3 regions of the Streptomyces sp. ITFR-6 genome follow, and region 3 is predicted to be linked to each of the others. Evidence: riboswitches for the same ligand, from Rfam matches in the RefSeq annotation. Region 3 holds a riboswitch; each other region holds the start of a gene.

Region 1 (9,320 bases), 5.5 Mb from region 3:
GACGTCCAACTCGGCCAGCAGGGCCAGCCGTTCGTCCTGCGGGGTGAGCATCGAGAAGAAGGCCTTGTACTGTCTGGTCAGCATGGCGTTCTCGGCGGGGTCCACGCCCATGAGCATGCCGACGACCCGCATCGGCAGCGGCTGCGCGAACACCGATTTGAGGTCGACGACGGCCCCGTCCCTGCCGCCGTCCGCGAGCGCGTCCAGCAGTTCCTCGGTGAACTTCTCGATGTCGGGCCTGAGGGCCTCCAGCCGGCGGGGGGTGAGCGCCTGGGAGGTCTTGGTGCGCAGCCGCCGGTGCTCGGCGCCGTCCACGGTGAACATGGACGGCCCGGCGTCGATCATGCCGATGAGCGGCCACGCGTGCGTCACCTCGCCGCTCTTCCACAGTCCCCAGGCGTCGAGATCCTTCACCAGCCTCGGGTCGACCAGGAGTTGACGGGCGTCGGCGTGCCGGGTGATCGTCCGGGCGGGTACGCCGAGCAGCTCGATCCTGGCCAGCCGGCCGGCCTCACGCAGCCTCGCGGTCTCACCGTCCAGGTCCTGGACCATGGGGTCGATGACGACGGTCCCGCCGTCCGGGGCAGCAGCGTGCGCAGCGGCGTGAGGGCAGTTCACGAGAGGTCTCCTGTCGTACGAACGGGGGTGAACCGAACGGGCAGCGCGGTGGTACCGCGCAGGAACGCGGAGGGCCGTCGCACCAGATCCGCGACGGGGACCCGGAGCTCCAGGTCGGGCAGGCGGTCGAGCAGCACCTCGATGCCGGTACGCGCGATGGTCTCCGCGATCTCCTGGGCGGGGAAGGGGCACCGGTACTCGCCGTGGCTGAAGGCGAGATGCGCGCCGTTGCCGCCCTGGCCCGAGGAGCCGCCGCCGGTCAGGCTCTGCCGGATCAGCGGATCGGTGTTGGCGGCGCCGAGCCCGAGCAGCAGCATGTCCCCCGCCCTGATCGGCCGTCCGCCGAGCCGGGTGTCGCGGGCGGCCCAGCGTCCGGCGAGGATCTGCGTCGGCCCGTCCTCCCAGAGCACCTCGTTCATGGCCTCGGCCACGCTGCGCCGGCCGCCCGCCATGGACTGCGCGAACTCGTCCTCCGTGAGCATCAGCCGCAGTGAGTTGCTGATCCAGTCGGCGGTGGTCAGGTGCCCGGCGGCCGTGATGGCCATCAGGTCGAGCATGTACTCCTCATCGGTGAAGGCCTCGGGGAACGCGAGCATCCGGGAGGTCACGTCGTCGCCGGGTGCGGCACGCTTCGCGGCGACGAGTCGCGCCATGTGTTCCCCGAACCGCAGATGGGCCTCCTGCGCGCCCGGACCGCCGTCGGCCAGGTCCTTGAGCACGTGGGCGATGGCGCCGCCCTCGTCGTCGGGGAATCCGACCAGCCTCGCGAGGACCAGGACCGGAAGGGGCTCGCAGAAGTCGGCGACGAGATCGGCCGTGCCCCGGCTGCACACGGCGTCGATCAGCCGGTCGGCCAACTGCTCGCAGTGGCTGCGGATCTCGAACGGGTCGGCTCCTTCGAGGGCGGGTCCGACCATCCGGGCGTGCCGCCGGTGCTCGTCGCCCGCGCTGAAGTAGATGGACGGCAGCGGCCGCCCGACCATGGGCAGCAACGGCCAGTCCTGCGGGATGTGCTCCCACTGGTTCCAGAGGCCGACGTCGCGCGGGAACAGCTCACCGTCACTGGTGACCTGATGGAGTTCCCGGTAGCCGATGACCAGCCAGGCGGGGAACCCGCCCGGCAGCTCGACGGGGACGACCGGCCCGTGGTCCCGCCGCATGGCGCGATAGACGGCTCGCGGCTCGGTCTGGAACGAGGGCCCGCTGAGGGGTACGGGGCCGGGACCCGCGTGCGCGGGGCACTCCGAAGGAGGTGAGACGGACTCGGGCTCTGCGGAGGAAGGGCGCGTCATCGTCCTGACTTCTGTGGCGGCAGTGTCACGCGTCACGATCGTGCGGTCAACGCACGCCCACTATAAGGATTTTATGTGACACCACAGCAGCCAATGACGATCAAATATGCACCCAACACAGAGCAACCGGTCGACATCTCACGACAATTGACGACCGAATCCGGCACCGCCTCCAGGTGCCGACGCGGTACGGCGACGCGGCTACGAGCGCACGGGACCCGGGCCGCCGCACAGCTCCCCTGCCTCGAAGGCGACGTTGACGAGTCCGGCGACCCGGTCGGCACCGGTCACGAGCTTCAGCGCATGCCACTTGGAGAGCCAGTACACGCGTCCCCGGTGACCGGCGAGGGTCTCCCGCAGCCCGTCCGGAGCATGCGTCCACACCCTCGGAAGGGCGCCCGCGTAGTCGAACGCGGCCCGCAGACCGACCCAGCCGTCGTCCCGGACATCGTCCGCGGTCAGCAGTATCTCGACGGCCTGACCAGGCTCCTGCCGGCACTTCTTGGCGTGGATCCAGTGCACTTGGTGGCCTGCGGCGTACCGCTCGCAGTTCCCGCTCCGCACGGAGCCGTGCTCGGGGAGATGACGCAGCATGGTGAGTCCCGCCTTCCGGGGATGATGGACCCCGAGCGCTCTGCACCGCGGTCCGCTGTTCCCCGCACCTCGCGCACGGGGCAGGTCGTCACCCGGAGCACCCGCAGCGGAGCGGGGTGCCGTCCAGCAAGCCGGGGCTGCGCACTGGAACTCATGACCCGGCAAAAACCCTAACGCACCGAGCGGGCGCGCCCGGACACGCGGGACCGCTCAACCGACGGGCGGTCAGGGACGCACAGGAACGGGCCGGACCCGACCCCGTGCGCCCCCGCCTCTCCCCCGACGGCGGTCCGGCTTCCGTTCAGCCGCCCGTGCCGCCCCGTGCCGCCCCGTCAGCCGGTGACCAGGCCCGGGTCACTCGTTCCGGCCTCACCCGTCTCGACGTGTCCGGCGAACCGGCGGAGGAACGTGGCGTCCGCGTCCGAGACCACCTCGATGTCGTACCAGCGCTTGCTTCCGCGCAGGTCAACGGTGTGCTGCACGGTCGCGCCGGACCGCACCGCGAAGGTCTGCGTACCGCCGCCGTAGGCGTCCGCGTTGCGCACGGTCAGCTGGACCGTCTCCGTACCGGCATGGCTGAGAGTCAGGTCGAGAGCTCCGCTCACCGCGTGATGACGCGCCGTCACCTCCGGACCGGCCGCCTTGCCGGGCCCCCTGAAGGTCCGCAGGAAACCGTTCGGACCGTGCACGGTGAGGTCGGTCACGCCGCTGGAGTAGGCCGTGTTCCAGCTGTCGGAGAGCGACTTGCCCGCCTCTGTGGTGTAGGTCCAGGGCCCGTCACCGCGGTTGGCGGACGTCACCAGGAACTGCGCTCCGGCCTCGTCCCCGCCACTGAAGGTGAGCTGGTACTTCCCGGTGCCCGGGTCTGCCGCCCCGTCCACGAGCGGCGCGTACCGCAGTGGCCGGGTGGGCCGCGTCCCGGACTCCTGCTTCGGCACGCTGCCGGAGACCGGCGGCACCGGAACGTAGTCGGGGTGCCGGTCCCCGTCCGGCGGCGCGTATCCGTCCGTGGAGGGCAGCGAGGCGGGCGCGGTGTCCGTCGTACGGAAGTCGAAGGCCGAGGTGAGATCGCCGCAGACAGCGCGCCGCCAGGGCGAGATGTTGGGCTCGTGCACACCGAAGCGCTCTTCCATGAACCGGATGACGGAGGTGTGGTCGAAGACCTCCGAACACGCGAACCCGCCGGTGCTCCACGGGGACACGACCGTCATGGGCACGCGCTGACCGAGCCCGTACGGACCGGCCGCGTACCGGGTGTCGCCGGGGAAGTGGTCGGCGGAGGTGTCCACGGTGGACAGCCCCTGCGCCGCGCCGGACGGCACGAACGGCGGCACGACGTGGTCGAAGAAGCCGTCGTTCTCGTCGTAGGTGACGAAGAGGGCGGTCCGGCCCCAGACCTCGGGGTCCGAGGTCAGTGCGTCGAGCACCTGCGAGATGTACCAGGCACCGTAGTTGGCGGGCCAGTTGGGGTGCTCGCTGTAGGCCTCGGGCGAGACGACCCAGGAGATCTTGGGGAGCGTCCCGGCCCGGACATCGGCCCTCAGGTCGTCGAGGAGCCCGTCCCCGTTCTTGACGTCGGTCCCGGTGCGCGCCTTGTCGAAGAGGGGATCGCCGGGCTTGGCGTCACGGTAACTGTTGAAGTAGAGAAGCGAGTTGTCGCCGTACGTCCCCCGGTAAGCGTCGTCGATCCACCCCCAGGAACCGGCGGCGTCGAGCCCGTCACCGATGTCCTGGTAGACCTTCCACGACACCCCGGCCTCCTCCAGCCGCTCGGGGTAGGTCTTCCAGCCGTACCCCGCCTCGTCGTTGCCGAGCACGGGACCGCCGCCGGTGCCGTCGTTTCCGGTGTACCCGCTCCACAGGTAGTAGCGGTTCGGGTCGGTCGAGCCGAGGAACGAGCAGTGGTAGGCATCGCAGACGGTGAACGCGTCGGCGAGGGCGTAGTGGAACGGGATGTCCTCACGTGTCAGGTGGGCCATCGTCGTGGCGGTCTTGGCGGGCACCCACTGGTCGTACGCGCCCTTGTTCAGCGCCCGGTGCCCACCGGCCCAGTCGTGGTTCAGGTCCTGGAGGAACTGCAGCCCGAGGTCGTCGGCGGGCGGCCTGAACGGCAGCACCTCCTTGCCGGCCAGATCCTTCTGGTGCCAGACCGGCTTTCCGCCGGGCAGCGTGACCGGACGCGGGTCACCGAAGCCGCGCACACCCTTCATCGTGCCGAAGTAGTGGTCGAAGGAACGGTTCTCCTGCATCAGTACGACGATGTGCTCGACGTCCTGGAGCGTGCCCGTACGACCCTTCGCGGGCAGTGAGGCGGCGCGGGCGATGCTGCTCGACAGCGTACTGAAGGCAACCGTGCCTCCGGCGAGTTGCAGGAGGCGGCGACGGTTGAGATCTGCCATGAGTGGGGGCCTCTGTGGGGTGAGGAAACATAAGGGCGAAAACGACAGGAGTGTTCCAGAACCGACGGTCCGGTGGAAGACCCGTGCGGTGTGCACACGGTGTCCTTCGGCCGAACACCCGGCGACGAGGCGTGTCACTACCCGGGCGGGACGCGGCGGACGCCCCCTACGCGGCCCGGAATCCCGCACCGTCGAAACCGCGCCGCCCTGGGGGTTGTCCCCCGGGGTCCCCTGGGGGACAACCCCCAGGAAGGGCGGTGAGAAACCGGGTCGTGGGGAGGACGCCGGGTCCGTAGGTTCTGGGTTGAGATATTCGTACCGCACCACACAGTCCCCGGAGGAATCCCGTGACCGCCGCCCCACCCCGTCAGCCGACGCGCACGACCCACGCCCTTGTCGCGGCATTCGTGCGCTTCGTGGTCTGCGGCGGCGGGGTCGGGGTCGCCTCCAGCGGTGTGCTGGTGCTGCTCGACGACCGGATGCCGCTGGCCCTGGCGAACGCGCTGGTGACCGTGGTGTCCACGGTGATAGCCACCGAGCTGCACAGCCGGGTGTCGTTCCGCAGCGAACGCCGGGGGTGGGGCGTGCACCTCCAGTCCGGGCTGACCGTCGCCGTCAGCTACGCCTTCACGACCGGGGCGCTGCTCTGTCTGTACGCGTTCCGCTCCGAGCCGTCGGCCCTGGTCGAGCAGACTGTGTACCTTTCGGCGTCGGCGCTGGCCGGGGTCGGGCGGTTCGCCCTGCTGCGGGTGGTGGTCTTCGGGGACCGGAAGGCCGGCACGGCCCCCGGCCCGGTGCTCGGGAAGACGTCCGTGGCGATGGCCGCCTGACCGGGCGCCGGCCGGGCCGATTGGATATCGTGACTGGTCGGCCGGGCAGTCGCGCGGCCCATGGGCCGAGTGGGGGCGCGGGTGACACAAGGGCGGGCCGGATGGCTGCGAGTGCCGGTCGGGGACGGTGCCGTGCGGTGGGCCACCCGCGGGAAGTGCCTGCGGGTGCTGGTCGTCGTGCACAACGTGACCTCCGCCACCCGGCTCCTGGACGTGCTGCCGCTCTTCGACGGCGATCTGCGGATCCAGCTCCTCGCCACCTGCCCGGAGTCCTCGGCGTTCTCGGCCGGCACGGCCGAGCTCCTCGCCGGGACCGGAGTGCCGGTGCTGCCGTGGGAACAGGCCCTCGAAACACCGGTGGACCTGGCCGTCTCCGCCAGCTTCGGTGGCCAACTGGAGCGCCTGGCAAGCAAGTTGGCCATTCTCTCGCATGGTGTCGGATACACTAAGAAGCTGGCGACACCGAACACCGAACACCGAACACCGAACACCGAACACCGGCGCAGGAGCGGAGCCCGGCCCCGTGCCCGTATTCGGACAGGCTCCGCAGTGGGTCCTGGCGGACGGTGTACCCATCGCGGACGCTCTCGTCCTCTCCCATCCCGAGCAGTGCGACCGGCTGCGCGCCTCGTGTCCCGAGGCAGCGCCGACCGCTGTGCTCGCCGGTGACCCCTGCTTCGACCGCGCACTCGCCGCCCGCCCCTACCGCGAGCGTTTCCGCCGGGCTCTCGGGGTACGGGCCGGGCAACGGCTGATCGTCCTCAACTCCACGTGGAATCCGGCGTCGTTCTTCGGGGACGGCGGCGCGGGCGGCGACGACCTCCTGCCCGCGTTGCTGCCCCGGCTCGCAGGCGAGTTCCCCGTGGACGAGTACCGCTTCGCCGCCGTCCTGCACCCCAATATCTGGCACGGGCACGGCCCCGGCCAGGTCCGGGCCTGGCTCGACCGGGCGCGGCGCTGCGGGCTGGTGCTGATCGATCCGCTGGAGGGGTGGCGGCAGGCGCTGGTGGCGGCCGACGCGGTGGTCGGGGACCACGGGTCCGTCACCTTCTACGCGGCGGCGCTCGGCACTCCGGTGCTGCTGGCCGCTGCTCCGCTGGACGAACTCGATCCCGGGGCACCGATCTCCGACTTCATGCGGGTGGCGCCCCGGCTGGACCCCGGTGCGCCGCTGCGCGGGCAGATCGACCGGCTCGTGAAGCACCACCGGCCGCTGCCGGGGCCCGCCGAGTACACGACCTCCGTACCGGGTGAGGCCGCGGTCCGGCTGCGGTCCCTCTTCTATTCGATGATGGGTGCGGCGGAGCCGGAGTGGGCCGCCTCGCTGGAGCCGTTGCCGCTGCCCGGCCACGAGCCGGTGTCCGTCACGGCACCCCTCCACGTGCAGACCCGGGTGACGCGGCCGGGCGAGGTCTCGATGACCCGTTGGGCGGGGTCACCGCCCTCGGCCGAGTACGCGGGCGGCGACGCGCACGTCGCCGTGCACGAGGACACCCGCGACGTGGACGGGCTGGAGCTGGCCGACGTCGTCTTCCGGGACGGCCGGCCCGGCGATCCCCGGTTCGGGTCTCCGGCGGTCTGGACGGCCGAGGTGCTGCACCGCCACCCCGGCTGTGCGCTGGCCGCCTTCACCGTCGGCCCGTCCGAGTGTGTCGTCCGGCCGAGGGGCGGCCGGCTGCTCAGCCTGACGTGCCCGCCGGAGGCCTCGGTGGACCCCGCTGCCGCCGCCAGCGCCCTCCATGCGCTGCTGGGGGCCGGGGGCGGCGGCGACGTCATGGCGGAGCGGCTCGCGAGCCTGCTGGATGACGGCGGGTTCACCGTGCGGGCCGGGGTCGGGAGCGTGCGGGTGCGGGTCACCGGCCTGTCCGCCGGGTGACCCGCCTCAGCCGGTGCCGTACTCCCCGGCCGTGCAGCGCTCGCGCATGGACCGCAGATACGCCACGTGGTACTCGGCGCTCTGCCCGCTGAGCGTCGTGATCGCCGCCTCGACCAGGGGGCGCGCGGCGGCCGTGTCCGACTGGTCCAGCCAGGTCTCGGCCAGGTCGGTCAGCGTCCGGGCCGTGTTGTATGTGTCACCGTCCGCGCGGAAGTGACGCAGCGCCGTTTCCAGCCGTTCCCTGGACTCCCCGTACCTGCCGAGGCCGCGCAGGGCACGGCCCCGGTGGCGTTCCAGCAGGGCACGTGCGCGGGGGACGTCGGCGGTTCCTTCGTCCGCTGCTCGGATCGTGACCAGCACGGCGTCAGCCTCTTCGAAGCACTCGTAGGCCTCCTGGAACCGCCATTGCCGAAGCCTCAGCAGTCCGAGGAACTCCGTCGCCGACGCATGGCCCCGCTTGTGCCCCGCCGCCTCCTCGGCCCGCGCGGCCGCGAGCGCTTCCGCCTCGGCCTCGTCCCAGAGGCGCAGCTCGGTGAGCGTGTGCGCGAGTTGGGCGTGCAGTGCTCCCGCGTCCGCGCTCCCCGGCAGGTGGGCGTCGGCGAGCCGTGCTCCGGCGCGCAGGGCGGGCAGCAGCGTCTCGTGGCGGCCGGCCTTGAGCTGCAGCGGCCACAGGGAGCGGCACAGCCGTACGGCCGAGGCCGGGTCGCCGGACTCCTCCGCGCAGTGGACTGCCTGAATCAGGTTGCCGGACTCGGCGATCAGTGTGTCGAGCGCCTTGCCCCGGCTTTCGAAGGCCGGGGTTTCGCGGGTGCCCGTGGGCGCGGGGACCCGCCAGCTCTCGGGCAGCGCCTGATGCGCCGCGGATGTCGACAGATCGACGTACCAGCGCAGGGCTCGCGCCATCGCGGCCGAACAGCCGGCGATGCCGTCCTCCCGCACGGCGACGGACTCGGCATGTCCGCGGACCGCCGCGCGGTAGTGGTAGCGGGTCCGGCCGTCGGCAGTGGTGTTGCGCTCCAGCAGGAGCCCGTCCGCCAGTTCCTCCAGCCGCCGCTCGGCGTCCTCCGGCGTCACCCCGGCGACACGGGCGGCCACCGCGGCGTCCAAGGCGGGCCATTCGCGTACCGCCAGCAGGCGGTACAGCCTCGCCGTCCCCGGGTCCAGCGTGCCGTAGGTGTCCTGCGCCGCCGCCCGTACCGGGTCGCCCCCGGCCGGTGTGCCGGAGACGGCCCCGGTGAGGCGGGGCGCCGCCGCGCGCAGGGCGTACGGCGATCCGCCGCACCGGGCGAGGACGGAGGGCAGGGTGGCGCGGGCCGCGGCGATCGCCGGCTTGTCCAGGAGCTGGGTCAGCAGCCGTACCGCGTCCTTGTCCGCCAGCGGGCCGACGGGAACGCGCACCGCGTCAAGGCCGGGAAACGGGCTGCGGGCCACCACGATCGTGAACACGGCGGGCGCGGAGGTGAGAAGCGGCCGGATCTGGGCGGCCGAGTGGACGTGGTCGAGGACGATCAGCAGCCTCAGGTCCGCCACACAGCCTCGGAAGAACTCGTTCAGCTGGTCGGCGGCGGTCGGCATTTCCTCGTCCGGCACGCCGAGTTGGCGCAGCAGGCCACGCAACACGGCCCCCGTGCCGCGCGCGGCGGTCGTGCCGCCCGCCAGATCCGCGTAGAGCTGGCCGTCCGGGAACAGGCCGGCCTGGCGGACCCCCCAG
Region 2 (9,320 bases), 2.8 Mb from region 3:
CGGAGACGACCGGGACCTCCTTGGCGACCAGGTTCATGCCGTCCCTGATCGGGTTGACGAGCGCCACGTCGGCCAGCCGGTACGCCGCCAGCGAGCGGGCGAAGTCGTCCTTGACGTGGAGGACGACCGGGGTCCAGTCCGCCGTGCCGTGCTTCGTGTTGATGTCGTCGGCGACGCGCCGCACCTCGGCCGTGTACTCCCGGTACACCGCGAGGTCCTGCCGCGAGGGGTAGGCGAACGCCACGTGGACGACCCGGCCGCGCCACTCGGGCCGTTCGTCGAGCAGCGCCCGGTAGGCGAGCATCCCCCGGACGATGTTCTTGGACAGCTCCGTGCGGTCCACCCGCACGATCGTCTTCCGGCCGGGGCCCACCTGCTCGCGCAGCGCCGCCATCCGCTCGTCCACATCCGGCTCGTGCGCGCGCCGGAGCAGGAAGTCCGCGTCGGCGCCGAGCCCGTGCACGCCGATCCGGGTGCGGCCTGTGCCGCCCAGGATCTCCGTACAGCAGCTGATGAAGCCGTCCGCCCAGCGGCGGGTCAGGAAGGCCGCCCGGTCGGCGCCGAGGACACCGCGCAGCACCTGCTCCGCGATGTCGTCGGGCAGCATCCGGAAGTAGTCGACGGGCGCCCACGGGGTGTGCGAGAAGTGGCCGATGCGCAGGTCGGGGCGGAGCTCGCGGAGCATGCCGGGCACCAGCACCAGGTGGTAGTCCTGCACCAGGACCGCCGCGCCCTCGCCCGCCTCCTCCGCGAGCGCCTCGGCGAAGGCCCGGTTGTAGGTCTCGAAGGACGCCCACTGGCGCCGGAACTCCGCGTCGAAGACGGGCTCCACCGGGGTCTGGTAGAGCAGGTGGTGGATGAACCAGAGCACCGAGTTCGCGATGCCGTTGTACGCGTCGGCGTGCACGTCCGCGTCGATGTCCAGCATCCGTACGCCCGGCTCACCGACCCCGCGCCGCACCGCCTCGCGGTCGCCGTCACCGAGCGCGGCGCAGACCCACATCTTGTCGTCCACCGCGCTCAGCCCCGAGACGAGCCCGCCCCCGCCCCGTTTCGCGTCGAGCGAGCCGTCCTCGCCCACGGTGTACGAGACCGGGCCTCGGTTGGACGCGACAAGAACCTGGGCGGCGGGCTGGGCGGCGGACTGGGGGGCGTGCTCGGAGACCATGCGCGGAATCTAGCCCGATCCCGAACCGTCCAAACGTGCGTGCGGCCGCGGGCCGTCCCGGCCGACGCGTCAGCCGGTACTCAGGCGGCGCGGCGCGAGACGTACTCCTCGATCTCGCGCATCGGCGGCCGCTCCTCGGTGTCCACCGGGTAGGTCTGCGGCACGAAGCCGCTCTCGCCGCGCTCGAACTGCGTCAGCTCGGGGCGCACCAGATGGCCCCGTGAGAGCCGCAGCGAAGCGGTCCGGTAGATGGCCGCCGCCATCCGGCCGAGCGCCCGGCCGTCCTGGTGGCGGTGTTTGCGGACGCCGACATCGACCTGGGCCAGCGCGTCCAGGCCGACCGTGTGCAGGGCGTCGACGAGCAGCCCCAGCTCCACCCCGTAGCCGACCGGGAACGGCAGCTGTTCGAGCAGCGACCGGCGTACGGCGTACTCGCCGCCCAGCGGCTGGACGAAGCCGGCCAGCTGCGGCCAGTGCAGATTGAGCAGCGGCCGTGCCACCAGCTCGGTGACCCGCCCGCCCTGGCCCGCGGTCTCCCCGAGCGGACGGTCGTACATCGCCTTGACGAACTGCACGGAGGGGTCGGTCAGCAGCGGGCCGACGATGCCGGAGACGAAATCGGCCGAGAAGTCCTTCAGGTCCGCGTCGATGAAGCAGACGATGTCACCGCCGGTCACCAGCAGTGACCGCCACAGCACCTCGCCCTTGCCGGGGACGGCCGGCAGCCGGGGCAGGATCGCGTTCCGGTGGATCACCCGGGCGCCCGCCCGGCGGGCGACCTCCGCGGTGTCGTCGGTGGAGCCGGAGTCGATCACCACGAGTTCGTCGACCAGCCGGACCTTCTCCATGAGCTCGCGCCGGATCGTCCGGACGATGTCCCCGACCGTCGCCGCCTCGTTGAGCGCGGGCAGGACGACACTCACGCTCCCCCGGCGCGGGTCGCCGCCCCGGGCGGCCATGAGCTGCTCCAGCGGGCGGTCGGCGCACGACCAGGAACGCCTGGTCAGCCAGCGTTCGACCTCTTCCAGCACGGTCGATACTCCCTGTATGTGATCCATCTCGCGGTTCGGACGACTATCTCAACAGTCCGGTGCTTCGGTTACAGTCTGAACAACGCAGATGGCCGTGGCATGCCGGGGTCCATCCGCCGATAAACGCCTGGATCGATGGTCCAGTGCCATAGCGCTCATCCAGAGGGACAGAGGGAACGGCCCGTTGAAGTCCCGGCAACCATCCCGCCGACCGCGAGGTCAGGTGGGGACGGTGCCAATTCCGTCTTGTGGCGAAATGCGTCACAAGGAAGATGAGGAGAAAGGGCCTCGCCATCATGGCTGTTCAGACTGTTGCAGCAACCACCGAATCTTCCGTGGACCTCGGTCCCGCCGCGGCACTTTCCTGCCGCGAGTGCGGAGAACGATTCCCGCTCGGTCCCCTTTTCGCCTGTGCGACCTGTTTCGGGCCGCTCGAAGTGGCGTACGACCTGCCGACCGGCTCCCCGGACGAGCTGAAGAAGCGCATCGAGGCCGGACCCGACAACATCTGGCGCTACGCGCCGCTGCTGCCGGTGCCCGCCGATGTCGCGGACAAGCCCAACATCAACCCCGGCTTCACCAAGCTGGTCAAGGCCGACAACCTCGCCCGTGAGCTGGGCGTCACCGGCGGCCTGTACGTCAAGGACGACTCCGGCAACCCGACGCACTCCTTCAAGGACCGCGTCGTCGCGATCGCCGTCGAGGCCGCCCGCGCCTTCGGTTTCACCACGCTCTCCTGCTCCTCGACCGGCAACCTGGCCGGTGCGGTGGGCGCCGCCGCGGCCCGCGCCGGTCTGCGCTCGTGCGTGTTCATCCCGCACGACCTGGAGCAGGGCAAGGTCGTCATGGCCGCGGTGTACGGCGGTGAGCTGGTCGGTATCGAGGGCAATTACGACGACGTCAACCGGTTCTGCTCGGAGCTCATCGGAGACCCGCTCGGGGAGGGCTGGGGCTTCGTCAACGTCAACCTCCGCCCGTACTACGGCGAGGGCTCCAAGACGCTCGCGTACGAGATCTGCGAGCAGCTCGGCTGGCGGCTGCCCGACCAGATCGTCATCCCGATCGCCTCCGGCTCGCAGCTCACGAAGATCGACAAGGGCCTCCAGGAGCTGATCAAGCTCGGCCTGGTCGAGGACAAGCCGTACAAGATCTTCGGTGCCCAGGCCGAGGGCTGCTCGCCGGTCTCCGCCGCCTTCAAGGCCGGTCACGACGTGGTCCGCCCGCAGAAGCCGAACACGATCGCCAAGTCCCTCGCCATCGGCAACCCGGCCGACGGCCCCTACGTCCTGGACATCGCCCGCCGTACGGGTGGCGCGGTGGACGACGTGAACGACGAGCAGGTCGTCGACGCGATCAAGCTCCTGGCGCGCACCGAGGGCATCTTCGCCGAGACCGCGGGCGGTGTGACGGTCGGCGTGACGAAGAAGCTGATCGAGGCCGGCCTGCTCGACCCGACGCTCACCACCGTCGTCCTGAACACCGGGGACGGCCTCAAGACGCTGGACGCGGTGGCCGCCACCTCGCAGGCGACGGCGACGATCCGTCCGAGCCTGGACGCTTTCCGCGCCGCCGGCCTCGGCACCGCCGGCTGATCCCACCCGAGACTCCAGGAAGGGCACCCACCATGAGCGTCAAGGTCCGTATCCCCACCATCCTCCGCACCTACACGGGCGGCCAGGCCGAGGTCCCGGCAGAGGGCGCGACCCTCTCCCAGGTCATCGAGTCCCTGGAGAAGGACCACCCGGGCATCGCCGCCCGCGTCCTGGACGACCAGGGCAAGCTGCGCCGCTTCGTCAACGTGTACGTCAACGACGACGACGTGCGCTTCGAAGGCGGCCTGGAAGCGCTCACCCCGGACGGCGCGGGAGTCTCGATCATCCCGGCCGTCGCCGGCGGCTGCTGACCCCGGGGACCCTGGCGGTCCCACTGCGCCGAGTCACCTGGATTGCCCTCTCCGCGACAGAAGCGGAGGGGGCAATTCTGCATGGTTGAGCGCGGTAGAGTGTGGGAAGTCCCCTTCGCTGCCCGTGCCCCCCGCATATGAGAATGCGCCTGGCCACGACAAGATGCAGCCAAAGTACCTGAGCTTCTTGCGCCATAAGTCGCCTTTGCCTGGCCCGACTTGCCCTGGAATCTCATGAATTCCTCATATTCGGGTGATCGGCGCGCCTGAGAATTTTCGTCCGATTGACCTGTTGCAGAGGGCAGTTGGGCAGATACATTCGGCCGCGGTCGACGCGTTCCGGCGCACGCACCCTCTCCTGTCGGAGGGTGGGTTCTGACCCGGGCCCGCGAAGTGCGGTCCTGTGCAAGGGCCAGTAATAGGGGAGTTAGGCATGGCTCAGGGCACCGTCAAGTGGTTCAACGCGGAGAAGGGGTACGGCTTCATCGCGGTCGACGGTGGTGCGGATGTTTTCGTCCACTACAGCGCGATCCAGATGGACGGATACCGCACCCTCGAAGAGGGTCAGCGAGTTGAATTCGAAATCTCGCAGGGCCAGAAGGGGCCGCAGGCGGACATGGTCAAGCTCGCTGTCGGCTGAGCTCGGCGCGGTCGGCCAACGACACTACTCACGCACGGAGGGCCCGTACCCCCAGGGGTACGGGCCCTCCGTGCGTCCCGAGCCACTCCCCGAGAGGGGAGGCGCTTGCACTCTCGGGGGTCGAGTGCTAATCATTGGGCTTAGCACTCTCCGGGTGAGAGTGACAGAAACTTGGACCGGGCCGGTGAGGCCCGCAGGTCTGCCGGGGCAAGGAACCGGCAGACGGCAGGCCGTCCGTCGCGGGCGCCACTCGGTCCGGAGAATCCACCCCTGTCCGGGAGGACCACTTCATATGGCCAAGATCATCGCGTTCGACGAGGAGGCCCGGCGCGGTCTTGAGCGCGGCATGAACCAGCTCGCCGACGCCGTCAAGGTCACCCTCGGCCCCAAGGGCCGCAACGTCGTCCTTGAGAAGAAGTGGGGCGCCCCCACGATCACCAACGATGGTGTTTCCATCGCCAAGGAGATCGAGCTGGAGGACCCGTACGAGAAGATCGGTGCGGAGCTGGTCAAGGAGGTCGCCAAGAAGACGGACGACGTCGCCGGCGACGGTACGACCACCGCCACCGTTCTCGCCCAGGCACTCGTCCGCGAGGGTCTGCGCAACGTGGCCGCGGGTGCCAACCCGATGGCTCTCAAGCGGGGCATCGAGAAGGCCGTCGAGGCCGTCTCCGCCGCCCTCCTGGAGCAGGCCAAGGACGTGGAGACCAAGGAGCAGATCGCTTCGACCGCCTCCATCTCCGCCGCTGACACCCAGATCGGCGAGCTCATCGCCGAGGCCATGGACAAGGTCGGCAAGGAAGGCGTCATCACCGTCGAGGAGTCCCAGACCTTCGGGCTGGAGCTTGAGCTCACCGAGGGTATGCGCTTCGACAAGGGCTACATCTCGGCGTACTTCGCCACGGACATGGAGCGCATGGAGTCGTCCCTCGACGACCCGTACATCCTGATCGTGAACTCGAAGATCAGCAACGTGAAGGACCTCCTTCCGCTGCTGGAGAAGGTCATGCAGTCCGGCAAGCCGCTGCTGATCATCGCTGAGGACGTCGAGGGCGAGGCCCTGTCGACGTTGGTCGTCAACAAGATCCGCGGCACCTTCAAGTCCGTCGCCGTCAAGGCCCCGGGCTTCGGTGACCGCCGCAAGGCCATGCTCGGCGACATCGCCATCCTGACCGGTGGCACCGTCATCTCCGAGGAGGTCGGCCTCAAGCTGGAGAACGCCGGTCTCGACCTGCTCGGCCGCGCCCGCAAGGTCGTCATCACCAAGGACGAGACGACGATCGTCGACGGCGCCGGTGACAGCGACCAGGTCCAGGGCCGCGTCAACCAGATCCGTGCCGAGATCGAGAACTCCGACTCGGACTACGACCGCGAGAAGCTCCAGGAGCGCCTCGCGAAGCTGGCCGGCGGCGTGGCCGTCATCAAGGCCGGTGCCGCCACCGAGGTCGAGCTCAAGGAGCGCAAGCACCGCATCGAGGACGCGGTGCGCAACGCCAAGGCCGCCGTCGAGGAGGGCATCGTCGCCGGTGGTGGCGTGGCTCTGCTCCAGGCCTCGGCCGTCTTCGAGAAGCTGGAGCTCTCGGGTGACGAGGCGACCGGCGCCAACGCCGTCAAGCTGGCGCTGGAGGCCCCGCTCAAGCAGATCGCCGTCAACGGTGGTCTTGAGGGTGGAGTCGTCGTCGAGAAGGTGCGCAACCTGCCGATCGGTCACGGCCTCAACGCCGCGTCCGGCGAGTACGTCGACATGATCGCCGAGGGCATCATCGACCCGGCGAAGGTCACGCGCTCCGCCCTGCAGAACGCCGCGTCCATCGCCGCGCTCTTCCTCACCACAGAGGCCGTCATCGCCGACAAGCCGGAGAAGGCCGCTGCCGCGGGCGCTCCGGGCGGCATGCCGGGCGGTGACATGGACTTCTGATCCTCACGGATCGGTAGCTCCTGCACAGCTGTAACGACACCGGCCCCCGGGGATTCTTCCCCGGGGGCCGGTGTCGTTGCGGGCCCTACGGGGTGAACACCATCTCCGGGAAGCGCGCCGACGGTCCGTCCAGCAGGCAGTCGTCGTGACCGCGCAGCCACCGCCCGAAGAACGACGCCGCGTACGCCCGGCTCGCGGCCGCCGCCCGGTCGGGCCGTACCGTCCCGACCGCCTCGGCCAGTCCGCCGTCCTGCTCCGCGCTCTGCCGGGCCAGCTGCGGCAGCAGCAACTCGGCGTCGGTGTAGGAGGCGTGGCGCGAGCCGGTCAGGGTGACGTCGGCCCGCCAGCCCCGGGTGTTCTTCCAGAACGCCGCCCAGGACGGCTGCTGCCGGTAGTCGCCGGATCCCTCACCGGCCGTCCCCATCAGGAGCAGCGGCCGGTCAAGACCGTCCGTGGCCACCGTGCTCAGCCGGCTGCCGTCCGGCACCTCGCCGCCCACGTAGTCCATCTGCCCGTCCATGTTGATGCCCGCCCTGACCCGCCGGTCGTCGTGCATCGTCTGGGCCGCGGTGAAGCCGCCCGCGGAGTGGCCGAACATGCCGGTCCGCCGCAGATCGAGTACGTTGCCGAAGCGCGTCCGGTTCAGTTCCGGGAGCCGGTCGAGCACGAACCGGGTGTCGGCGACCCGGACGGCCATGATCTTGCGCAGCAGGGCGCTGAGCACGTCCGGATCGCTGGGCGGCGCCCCGTCGAAGATCCGCATGGTGGCGAGGCGCCCGTCGGGGAACTCCACCTCGGTCGCCTCGTAGGTGTGGTCGATCGTGACGACGGTGTACCCGTGGCTCGCCAGATCGTCCACCAGGGCGGTGTTCCAGGTGCGCGGGTCGCCCAGCCTGCCGGAGTACAGCACGACGGGCAGCCGGCCCGCCCGCGCGGCGACCGGGGCGTCGCGGCGGGCGTGGCTGAGCGTGGCGCCCCAGTCGACGGACCCGGGCGCCATCCCCAGGTTCAGGGCGGCGGCCCCCTCCGCTCCGCCGAAGTGCGCGGCGGCCGCGGCCGTCATCTGCGGCTCCCGCCGCCCGGAGCCGCCGGGCGCGGCCGGGTAGCGGACGCTGATCATCAGCTCGCGGCGCGCGGTGGTCCCGGGCAGCCAGGGCTCCGCGCGTGAGGGGTCGACGAGGTGGTGCACGGTGCAGCCGACCTCGAACGGTCCGGTGGGCCGGGGCAGCCGCGCGGTCGGCAGGGTGGCCGGCAGCGCGGTGCGGGTCCGCCGGCCGCCGGCCGCGTAGGACGGGATGGCGCCGGTGGCCGGCAGAGCGGACGCGGCGAGGGCGGCGGTGAGGACCTGCCGGCGGTTGTGAGTGCGAGTACGCGGGACTGCGGACACCTGGGACTGCCCGTTCGGGCGGCGCCGCGCGGCACGGCTCATGTGTCGCGTGGTGCGCGGTACGTGTGCGAACACCTCCACGATGCCCCGCGCGGCCCGCCCCGCGCGTGATACCCAGGTGCTCATTCGGCGGCGTGGCGGCTGGCACCGGGGTAGGGGATGGGGGGCTGCCACGGCGGCCGGTGGGACGAAATTCCGGGTCGGCCACTGAACGCGCGTGGCAGGATCGGGCCCATGCCGATGGACGCGTCGCTGCTCGTAGCCCGGGGGCTGTGGGAGGAACTGGCCGGGGTGCCGGTGTCGTTCGCGCCGACGGGCGGTGTGAGCGTGGTGGTCTCCGAGGAGTCGGGGCTGTGCCCGGCCGGCTGGGTCGGCGTGGTGGCTCTGGGCGGATCAGTGCTCGTGACCGCGCCGGACAGGAGCGCCGCCGCGCTCGTCCGTGACGCGCCGGCCGGGCTGTGGGCGGAAGCCGTCGTGGACGAGGCGCTGGTACGGGAGGCGCTGCCCGTGGCCGGGACGCTCGGACCGGCGGCCCTGTCGTACGTCTCGCCGGAGGGATTCCGGCCGGTGCGGGCCGGTGTGCTGCCGGTGGAGCAACTGCCCGCCGGACAACCGGAGCTGCGGCGGCTGGAGGCGGCAGCGGGTGACGCGGACGCCGGGGAGGCCGGGCTGAGCGGGATCACGTCACCTGTCTTCGTGGTCCGCGAGCGCGGTGAGGTGGTCGCTGCCGCCGGTTATGAGGTGTGGCCGGCCCGGACCGCTCACCTCAGCGTTCTGACGGCTCCGGCGGCGAGGGGGCGGGGGCTGGCGCGGGTGACGGGTTCGGCGGCGGTCGCCCACGCGCTGGCCGCCGGGCTGCTGCCGCAGTGGCGTGCGCGGCCTCCCGCGTCCCGGCGGGTCGCGGCCGCACTGGGCTTCACGCAACTGGGTTCCCAGTTGAGCATCGAGCTCGACCGGTAGGCGCCGACCCGTACCGCGTGCCTCAGGAGTGGAACGCGAGGTACGGGGCCAGGGCCAGGAGCATGGCGGCCATGGCGTACTTGAGGCGGCGGGCCGGGACGGAGCGGGCGATGCGCCAGCCCACGAGCACCCCCACCAGTTCCGGTACGCCGACCACCGCGGCCAGGGTCCAGTCGATGGAGCCGTGCTGGACGTAGCCGATGGTGCCCACGCTCGCGATCACCACGGACTGCGCCTGCGCGGCGGCCAGAGCGGAGAGCACCGGGAGCCCACAGACGACCAGGAGCGGCACGCTCAGCATCGGTCCGCCCAG
Region 3 (9,320 bases):
GCGGTCCGCGGTGAGGTACCAGCGGCCGTCCGCCTTGTCCCGTTCGAGGTCGAGGACCCGGTCCACCGAGACCGGCGCGCTGTCGTAGCCCTTGATCCGGTAGCCGAGCCGGACGTCGGCGGTGGCCCGGTCCGCGCCGTGCGGCGAGATGTCCGTCAGCCGGTAGGTCCAGGAGCCGATCGGCATGTCCGCGAGGTGGCCGAGCTCCTTGCGCTGCGCGGCCCGCAGGTCGGTGGCGTCCTGGGCGACGACCGAGACGTAGGCGTCCGCGTCGTGGTGCATGACCGCGGCGGCCCGGCGGTCCAGGGTGGCGCGGATATCGGCGGCGGCGTTGTGCGGGAGGCCGGGGGGCGGGGCCGAGCAGGCGGCGGCGCACAGCAGCGCGGCGAGCACGGCGCCCGCCGCGCGCCGCCGTCCGCCGCGCGCCCCTGTTCCGGTACGCCCCTGATCAGCCACATGCCCGAGAGTACGGTCAGACCCGGGTCACTGAGGAGACGGGCATCATGCCGACGGGGTCGTAGCGGACCGGGGCGCCGGGGTACGGGGCGTGGATGACCTGGCCGTTTCCCACGTACATCCCGATATGGCTGGCGTCCGCGCGGTAGGCGACCAGGTCGCCGGGGCGGGCTTCGGAGAGCGGCACCTGATGGCCGGCGTACCGCTGGGCCTGTGAGGTGCGGGGCAGGCTGACCCCGGCCTGCGCGTACGCCCACTGCATCAGACCGGAGCAGTCGAATCCGGAGGGGCCGCTCGCGCCCCAGACGTACGGGCGGCCCAGCGCCCGGTGGACGGCCATGACGGCGGCCGCCGCCCGCCCGGAGCCCGCCGGGAGTCCGGCCACCGTCCCGTCCCCGGTGTCCCGGCCGGTGCGCGAGGACCGGTCGAAGGCCGCCCGCTCGGCACCGGGCAACGTTTCGAGCAGCCGTCTGGCCTCGGCGAGCTTGCGGACGACGGTCCGCTTGTGGCGGCTGAGGGCGGCGCGGTCGCGCTCCAGGCCCGCGAGGGAACGGGCGGCCTCCGCCCGGGTCTGGGCCAGCGACCGCTGGGCTCTGCGGAGTTCGGACAGGGCGGCCGCCCGGCTGTCGTTGACCATGCCCAGCGCGGCGGCCCGCTCCAGGTAGTTGTCCGGGTCGGAGGAGAGCAGCAGGGCGAGCGAGGGGTCGATGCCGCCGGAGCGGTACTGGGCGCGGGCGGCGGAACCGAGCGCCCTGCGCATCCCGTTGACCCGCTCCTGTCCCCGGGCCGCCCGGTCCTGCGCCCTGCTCACCTCGCCGCGCAGCCGCCGGACGTCCTCACCGGCCTTGTTGTACCGCTCTGTGGCGTGCTCGGCCTCGGCGTAGAGGCGGTCGGCCCGGGACCCGGCGGTCTGCGGGGTGTCCCGCGGTTCGGCGTTCGCGGTGGCCGCGCCGAGCGTCGCGGCGGCGGTCGCCGCCGCGGCCGACAGGACAGTGACCCGGGCGCTCCGGCTCGGGCCGGGCTGTGTGGAACGGCGATGGGACACCACAGGACGCCGCACTCCCTTCCGCTGTACGCAGATGTGCGCAGCCCCTGCCGCCCGGGTGGGCGGACCGACAACTGGAGCTGCGCGGCAGCCAGACAGTAGTCGGACGATCACGGAGCGGACAAAGACCACGCCGGGCGGGCCGGGGCCCCGAACAGCGGCGCCCCGCCGGTGACCTGTGGTCTCCGGCGGGGCGGGCAGTCAGTACGGGGCGCGGGAATTCGCCCGTTCGGGCGTGATCAGATGCGTACGGCGGTCTGGTAGGCGCCGACGGTGTTCATCGACTCGTAGCGGACCACGGCGCCCGGCTTGGGGGCGTGCAGCACGGTGTTGTTGCCCGCGTAGAGGGCCACGTGCGAGGTGTTGCTGAAGAAGACCAGGTCGCCCGGCTTCAGCTGGCTGCGGCCGATCTGGGTGCCCTGGTTGATCTGCGTGTACGTGGTGCGGGTGATCTCGGCACCGGCCTGGTGGTAGGCCCACTGGGTCAGACCCGAGCAGTCGAACGAATTCGGGCCGGTGCCGCCGGAGACGTACGGCTTGCCCACCTGGGTGGAGGCGGCCTGGAGGGCCGCGCCGCCGAGGGCGGAGGCGGGGACCTCGCTGCCCAGGTCGACCCGGTCACCGGCGGAGCGGCTGGCGCGCAGGTCGTCCTCGCGCATCTTCGCGCGCTCGGCGGCGGTCAGGGTGTTGAGCACCTTCTGCGCCTCGGCGAGCTTGCCCTGCTGCTGCTTCTTCTTCTCGCCGAGCGTCTTGCGGACGTCCGCGAGGTCGTCCAGCTTGTCCTGGGCCTCCTTGCGCTCCTGCGCGAGGGACCGCTGCTTCTCCTGGATCTTCGTCAGCGACTCGGTCTGCTTGGCCGTCAACTGGTCCAGCGAGGAGGCCTGGTCGAGGAAGCTGTCCGGGTCGGAGGCGAGGAAGAGCTGCACCGAGGGGTCGATGCCGCCCGAGCGGTACTGCGCGGCGGCGAGCGAACCGAGTCCGGAGCGGAGCGTGTTGAGCTCCTCCTGACCGCGGGCCACCTTGTCCTGCAGCGCGCCGACCTGCTTCTCCAGCTTCTCCTGCTTCTCCTTGGCCCCGCTGTACTGCTCGGTGGCCGCCTCCGCCTCGTGGTAGAGCTTGTCGACCTTCGCCTTGACCTCGCTCTTGGTCGGCTTGGGGTCGGCGTGAGCGGCCTGGGAAGTGAGGGCCACGGCCGCAGCGGCGGTCGCGGTGAGCACGGTCACACGGGCACGGCTCGGGTTCTTGGGACGACGGTGGGACGCCACGAAGGCGAGCTCCTTCTTCCGTGAGCCGCCTACCGGGCTGTGGGGGACGTCATCCCCGGCTCCGTGTGGATCACGGATTCGGCGGTTCCTTCACTGCCACCCCGGGTGGGTGATCAACCGTGCGAAGGTTCGAGGCCCGACCATAGTGACCATCCTGTGATCAGTTCAAATCCTCGCGGGAAAAATCTCGTCACACCGGGTACTTCTTTACCCACACCACACTGCGTGTAGCGGCGAATTGACGGCCCGTTCCGTAATTTACGGCAACCACCAACAAGCCTGGCAAGATTCGTCAAACGCGTGAAAGCCGCTTCAGGAGCAAGACGGACGCGACGGGTCTGGCTCCCGCCTTCGCCACCCCGTCGGCCACTTCGCGGTCGGTGGAGACCACCACGACGGGCCGCCCGGACGGTTCGGCACGCGCGAGCTGACGGATCAGCTCGTCCGCGGTGACACCCGCCCTGCTGAACAGCACCCGTACGCCGCGGGGCGGTGCGAGCAGCACCGGAGCGGCCAGCTCCGCCCCGTCGAAGACGCAGGTCATCTCGGCGCCCGTCTGGGCCGCGAGCATCGACAGACCGCCCAGCAGCCGCAGTCGCTGCTTCTCCAGCGGCAGCTGCGGGTAGCCGGTCTTGGTGACGTTGTATCCGTCCACGATGAGGTGCGCCTGCGGCAGCGCCAGCAGTTGGTCCAGCAGCGCCGGATCGGTGTCGGAAAGGGCTCTGGCGGCAACGTCCTTGGGCGACATCCGGCCGGGCTCGACCGCGTCGACGGTGTCCGCGGGACGCATCGAGGAGGGCGGCAGCGCCAGTTCGCGCCGCAGTCCGCCGGCCGCTTCGAGCACCGTGTCCAGCAGCAGCCGCAGCCGCATGTCCTCGACCGAGCGCCCCTCACGGGCGGCCCTGCGCCCCGCCTCGACGGACGCCTCCGCCTCGCTGAGCCGGGCCCGGAGCCTGCGGGTCTCGCTCTCCGCCGCGGACACCTGGGCGGCCGCCTCCGCCCGTACGGTGTCGCTCTCGGCCCTGCCCCGGCGCAGCGCCGCCTCCGCGCGCTTCACCTCGTTGGCCGCGCTGCGCAGTTTGCGCTGGAGCGACTCGGCCTCCTTGCGGGCCGCGTCGAGGTCGCCGCGGAGCCGTTCGGTCTCGCTCTTCGTCTGGGCGCGGGCCCGGTCCAGCTCCTCGCGGAGCCGTTCCAGTTCGCGCCGGCTCTCTTCGTCGGCCCGCTCCGCGTCGGCGCGCTGGGCCTCCTCACCCGCGGCGGCGAGGAGCTTCACCCAGCCGTCCGGGCGCAGCACGTAGGCCGCGGCGGCGACGTCCACGGGGTCGGCGGCGGCGGGCGGCGAGCCGGCCTCCAGGGCGGCGCTCAGCTCCGGCTGGGTCTCCCGCAGCCGTTCACCGATGCGCCGCCTGAAGGTGGCGTCGCCCGCCAGCGCGGCCGCCATCGCGTTCCCGGCGAACTTGGCACGCCTGCTCGGCGTGAATCGGGCGTACTGTCGGAGCTGAGCGGGGAGTTCGGTGACCGTGAGGGCTCCGAACGCGTCCGAGACCAGCGCGACGACCCGACGCCGTACGCCTTCGGGCAGCGGGCGGTCGAGCATCTCCACGGCATCGTCGGCCGCATCGGCCGACGCGGCGCCGCCAGGGGGCTGCTCCACCATCCGTCACCTCAAACTGTATGTCCGCACGGCCCCGTCAGGAGTCGGCACCCGGCCTGTCGACTAGTTCGATCTGGTCCACCGCGTTGCACCAACGGCAGCGCACCGACTCGATGGTCTCACTGACCACCTCGCGTTCTTCGACGCTCGACTCCCCGGCCAGGTCGAGATGGACGTATTCGACGACCTTGGACGAGCGCGTCACGTCGAATCGCGTGAGGTTTCCGCAGAGCGTGCAGCGCCAGCGGGTCGCCTCGGTCGGCTGGGGAACCGTCGTCATCGTTGTGTCCTCTTGTCTCGGGCCTCGTGCTGCCAGATAAGGATCTTCGCGGTGCGCCGTCGAACTGCGGATGTCCTACCGCAACCCTACGGCCTCACCGCATACCACCGGCACGGCGAGGCACTCTGTCCCGTTCCCTCCGCTTGCGTCATGCTCTGTTCATGATCGATCGGCGGGCTGCGGCCGGCAGACTTCTGCGGGCGGCCACCTCGGGCGGGCCGCCGGTCACCTACGCCCTCATCGCGCTGTGCTGCGTGGTCTTCGCGATCAGCCCGCTCTCCGGGCTCGCCCCGGTGTACGGCAGCGCGGACGCGCTGCTGTCCGCCCAGGCCGGGTACTTCGAGCGCTGGGGCGTGATCCCGAGCGAGCTGTGGGACGGCTCCGCACACGCCCTGATCACCCCGCTCACCGCGCTCTTCGTGCACGGCAGCCGGCTGCACCTGCTCGGCAACATACTGTTCCTGTACGTGTTCGGAGCGATGGCCGAGGAGCGCATGGGCCACACCGAGTTCGCGTTCTTCTACCTGGGCTGCGGCTACCTCGCGCTGCTCGCCTACGCGGCCGCGCACGCCACCTCCGACCAGACGCTCGTCGGCGCCTCCGGGGCGATCTCGGCGGTACTGGGCGCCTTCCTCTACCTCTTCCCGCGGGCCAGGGTCACCAGCGTGTTCCCGTTCCTGCTCTTCCTCCCGCTGCGCTTCCCCGCCTGGATCGTGCTGATCTTCTGGTTCGTGCTCCAGTGGCTGGCCGCGGAGGGCGCGGGCAGCGGCCCCGGCGTCGCCTATCTCGCCCATGTGGTCGGCTTCGCCGTCGGGTTCCTCTACGCCTGGGGGCGCTACCGGGGTAACGCTAGAGTGAGATCTCCAGCCACGGCCACCGAGGGAGAAAGCCAGCCGTGATCACCGCGATCGTGCTCATCAAAACCAGCGTGGACCGGATTCCCGAGATCGCCGAGGCCGTCGCGGCACTGGACAGCGTCAGCGAGGTCTTCTCGGTCACCGGTACGTACGACCTGATCGCCATGGTCCGGGTGGCCAAGCACGACGATCTCGCCGACGTCATCCCCGGCCGGATCAGCAAGATCCCCGGCGTCGAGGCGACCGACACCCATGTGGCGTTCCGTACGTACTCGCAGCACGACCTGGAGGCGGCCTTCGCCATCGGCCTGGACGGCTGACCTAGGCAAACGCGTTCGGCCGGGTACGGAACAGCTTCCGTACCCGGCCGAACGCGTTGCGGCTCAGTGCTGGGCGGTGCCCCGGTCCGGGACGCAGCGGCCGTCCTCGGTGCGGTACTTCCACTGGGCGCCCTCGCTCACCAGCTCCTTGACCGCCCGCACGAAGCGCTCGATGTGCTCGTCCGGCGTACCGGCGCCGAAGCTGACCCGGATCGCGTTGAGCGACTTCTCGCCCGGCTCGGCCTCCGGCGCGCCGCACTCGCCGACGTCCTGCGGGTCGCTGCCGAGCAGGGTGCGCACCAGCGGGTGGGCGCAGAACAGACCGTCGCGCACCCCGATGCCGTACTCGGCGGAGAGCGCCGCGGCGAAGTGCGAGCTGTTCCAGCCCTCCACCACGAACGAGATGACGCCGACGCGCGGGGCGTCGTCACCGAAGAGCGAGAGCACCTTGACCTCGGGGACCTCCGCCAGCCCGGCCCGGACCTCGGAGACGAGCTGCTGCTCGCGGGCGACCAGGCTGTCGAACCCGGCCTCGGTGAGCGCCTTGCAGGCGGCGGCGATGGAGTAGACGCCAATGACGTTGGGCGAGCCGGCCTCGTGGCGGGCGGCGGTGGTGTGCCACTCGACGTCCACCCCGCCGTCGGTGCGCCGGGCGACCTTGCGGGAGGCGCCACCGCCGGCCAGGTAGGGCTCGGCGTCGCGCAGCCAGTCGGAGCGGCCGGCCAGCACGCCGGAGCCGAAGGGCGCGTACAGCTTGTGGCCGGAGAAGGCGACCCAGTCGACGTCCAGTTCGCTGATGTCGACGGGGTGGTGCGGGGCGAGCTGGGCCGCGTCGAGCACGATGCGGGCGCCGTGGGCGTGCGCGGCGGCGGCGAGCTCCTTGACCGGCCACAGCTCACCGGTGACGTTGGAGGCACCGGTGACGCAGACCAGCGCGGGACCGTAGGGATCGCGGTCCGCGAGCGCCCGCTCAAGCGTGGCAACGGCCTGGGCCGGGGTGCGCGGGGCGTTCAGGTAGGTCACCCGGGCGTCGCGCCAGGGCAGCAGCGACGCGTGGTGCTCGGTCTCGAAGACGAACACCTGGCAGTCGGCGGGCAACGCGGCGGCCAGCAGGTTGAGCGAGTCGGTCGTCGACCGGGTGAAGATCACCTGGTCGCCCTCGCGGCAGCCGAGGAACTCCGCGACGGTCACCCGGCTGGACTCGAAGAGGTCCGTGGAGAGCTGCGAGAGGTAGCCGGCACCGCGGTGGACGCTGCCGTAGTACGGCGCGTACGCGGCGACGTCGTCCCACACCCGCTGCAGGGCCGGGGCGCTGGCGGCGTAGTCGAGCGCGGCGTAGGTGACCTCACCGCCGGTCACCAGCGGAACCGTCACATCCTTGCCCAGAACGGGCAGCGGGGCACAAATGGACTGGTCGGCGGCAGCGGTGAAGACAGACATGACGAACTCCCGTAACAGGCAGGCGAACTCCGCGTGCCTGCGGATACGCGGCAGCACGGAAGAAGAAGAAAGGGTGTGCGGAGGAGGGCCGAAAAGCCCTATCGCATTCGCTTGCTCACAGAGGCTCCCTGAGGACCAGGACCCCACGGGTGGACATCTCACGATGTCGAGGGGTCCGCGCTTGCCGCAGACCTCGCTGCCTACGGCCTGGTCTTCACCCGGGGCACCCCGCCACGGACGGAGGGTTGCCGGACAGCGGGCCGGGGCCGTAGTCGCTGTCACTCATGACCTGCCCAGCATCTTGCCATACGCGCGGGAACGCGCAAGGCGCAGTCCATGATCTGGACTGCGCCCCTCTTCGCCGCTCCATGCGTTCAGGCGTTGCTGGCCTTGACCCATCTCTCCAGCGCGCGCCCGGCGGACCCGGAGTCGATGGACTCGGCGGCCTTCGCCATACCGGCGGTGAGCTGCTCCTCAAGGGTGCCCTCCCCCGGGTCCAGCGCGACCAGCGCCGCCGCCGCGTTGAGCAGCACGGCGTCCCGTACGGGCCCCGTCTCACCGGCCAGCAGCCGGCGGGCCACATCGGCGTTGTACGAGGCGTCCGCGCCGCGCAGCGCCTCGACCGGCACCAGGTCCAGGCCGACGTCGCGCGGGTCGAAGGCCTGCTCGCGCACGACGCCGTCGCGGGCCGTCCAGACCCTGGAGGTCGCGGTGGTGGTCAGCTCGTCCAGGCCGTCGTCGCCGCGGAAGACCAGCGCGGAGTTGCCGCGCTCCGCGAGGACGCCCGCGACGATGGGCGCCATCCGCGGGTCGGCGACGCCGATGGCCTGGGAGCGCACCTGGGCCGGGTTGGTGAGCGGGCCCAGGATGTTGAAGGTGGTCGGTGCGCCGAGCTCGGCCCGCGCCTTCGCGGCGTACCGCAGGGCGGGGTGGAACTTCACCGCGAAGCAGAAGGTGATGCCCGCCTCCTCCGCCACCTCGACGACGCGCTGCGGCGCCAGATCCAGGTTGACGCCGAGCTTGCCCAGTACGTCGGAGGAGCCGCTGGCCGAGGAGGAGGCGCGGTTGCCGTGCTTGACGACCTTGGCGCCCGCCCCGGCCAGCACGATCGCGGACATGGTGGAGATGTTGACCGTCTTGGCCATGTCGCCGCCGGTGCCGACGATGTCGACCGTGCGGCCGGGCACGTGGATCGTGGTGGCGTGCTCGTACATCGCACGGACCAGACCGGTGACCTCCCCGACGGTCTCGCCCTTGGCGCGCAGGGCCACCGCGAAGCCGGCGATCTGCACGTCGGTCGCCTCGCCGCTCATGATGCGGTCCATCGCCCACGCGGTGTCGTCCGCGCTCAGGTCCTCGCCGCGCATCAGCTGGGTCAGCACGCCGGGCCAGGTACGAGCCGCCACGCTGTCGCCGCCGACCGGGGTCACAACGTTCATGGTCCGCTCCTGGGGTCCACAGCCGATACAGGGATGCGACCACCCTATCGAGCGCCGGGGACAGCGAAGAGCCCCGTCCATCGTATGGATGGGCGGGGCTCCTGCTGTGGCGATCAGTTCAGGTGATCAGTGGTGGCCGTGGCCCTCGGTGATCTCCTTGTACTCCTCGGGGGACGCCTTGGCGATCTGGCTGTTCTCGCCGTAGAAGCTCTTGCTGAGCTTGGCCCGCGTCCTCTCGATCGGCGACACCTTGCGCTTGACGCCGTTCTCGTCGACCAGCGGGCCGAGTTCGACCGGCGCGTACTGCTCGTGCGCGGTGAGGGTGTGCAGCTGCCCCTGCGACAGCGGCTCGTGGACCTCGACGAACTCACCGTGCGGCAGGCGCTTGATGAGCCCGGACTCGCGCCCGTGCAGCACCTTCTCCTTGTCCCGGCGCTGAAGGCCGAGGCAGATCCGCTTGGTCGCGATGAACGCGAGGACCGGTCCGACGAAGAAGAAGATCCGGACGAACCACGAGATGGAGTTCAGCGACAGGTGGAAGTGCGTGGCCCAGAGGTCGTTACC

The links. Region 3 has a riboswitch for S-adenosylmethionine ahead of RLT59_RS29115 (aminotransferase class V-fold PLP-dependent enzyme). Riboswitches for the same ligand answer to the same signal wherever they lie in the genome.
Region 1: it holds a riboswitch for S-adenosylmethionine, as region 3 does, so the genes downstream of both, RLT59_RS04075 (hypothetical protein) here and RLT59_RS29115 (aminotransferase class V-fold PLP-dependent enzyme) in region 3, are expected to answer to the same signal.
Region 2: it holds a riboswitch for S-adenosylmethionine, as region 3 does, so the genes downstream of both, thrC (threonine synthase) here and RLT59_RS29115 (aminotransferase class V-fold PLP-dependent enzyme) in region 3, are expected to answer to the same signal.

What each region holds. Positions count from the first base shown of each region.
Region 1 is NZ_CP134612.1:931,201-940,520, forward strand. It holds gene RLT59_RS04065 (cytochrome P450 family protein) at 1-618, opposite strand, end outside; gene RLT59_RS04070 (cytochrome P450) at 615-1,910, opposite strand; gene RLT59_RS04075 (hypothetical protein) at 2,112-2,504, opposite strand; SAM riboswitch class IV at 2,554-2,663, opposite strand; gene RLT59_RS04080 (phosphocholine-specific phospholipase C) at 2,837-4,903, opposite strand; gene RLT59_RS04085 (GtrA domain-containing protein) at 5,251-5,733, shown strand; gene RLT59_RS04090 (hypothetical protein) at 6,257-7,609, shown strand; gene RLT59_RS04095 (tetratricopeptide repeat protein) at 7,616-9,320, opposite strand, start outside.
Region 2 is NZ_CP134612.1:3,564,098-3,573,417, reverse strand. It holds gene RLT59_RS16200 (alpha,alpha-trehalose-phosphate synthase (UDP-forming)) at 1-1,168, opposite strand, end outside; gene RLT59_RS16195 (glucosyl-3-phosphoglycerate synthase) at 1,249-2,199, opposite strand; SAM riboswitch class I at 2,352-2,478, shown strand; gene thrC (threonine synthase) at 2,496-3,791, shown strand; gene RLT59_RS16185 (MoaD/ThiS family protein) at 3,824-4,102, shown strand; gene RLT59_RS16180 (cold-shock protein) at 4,536-4,742, shown strand; gene groL (chaperonin GroEL) at 5,035-6,660, shown strand; gene RLT59_RS16170 (alpha/beta hydrolase family protein) at 6,746-8,089, opposite strand; gene RLT59_RS16165 (GNAT family N-acetyltransferase) at 8,282-9,007, shown strand; gene RLT59_RS16160 (TSUP family transporter) at 9,030-9,320, opposite strand, start outside.
Region 3 is NZ_CP134612.1:6,399,871-6,409,190, reverse strand. It holds gene RLT59_RS29150 (hypothetical protein) at 1-456, opposite strand, end outside; gene RLT59_RS29145 (C40 family peptidase) at 473-1,504, opposite strand; gene RLT59_RS29140 (C40 family peptidase) at 1,741-2,766, opposite strand; gene RLT59_RS29135 (NYN domain-containing protein) at 3,059-4,423, opposite strand; gene RLT59_RS29130 (hypothetical protein) at 4,458-4,700, opposite strand; gene RLT59_RS29125 (rhomboid family intramembrane serine protease) at 4,862-5,599, shown strand; gene RLT59_RS29120 (Lrp/AsnC family transcriptional regulator) at 5,596-5,877, shown strand; gene RLT59_RS29115 (aminotransferase class V-fold PLP-dependent enzyme) at 5,941-7,317, opposite strand; SAM riboswitch class IV at 7,490-7,607, opposite strand; gene trpD (anthranilate phosphoribosyltransferase) at 7,692-8,756, opposite strand; gene RLT59_RS29105 (cytochrome bc1 complex cytochrome b subunit) at 8,883-9,320, opposite strand, start outside.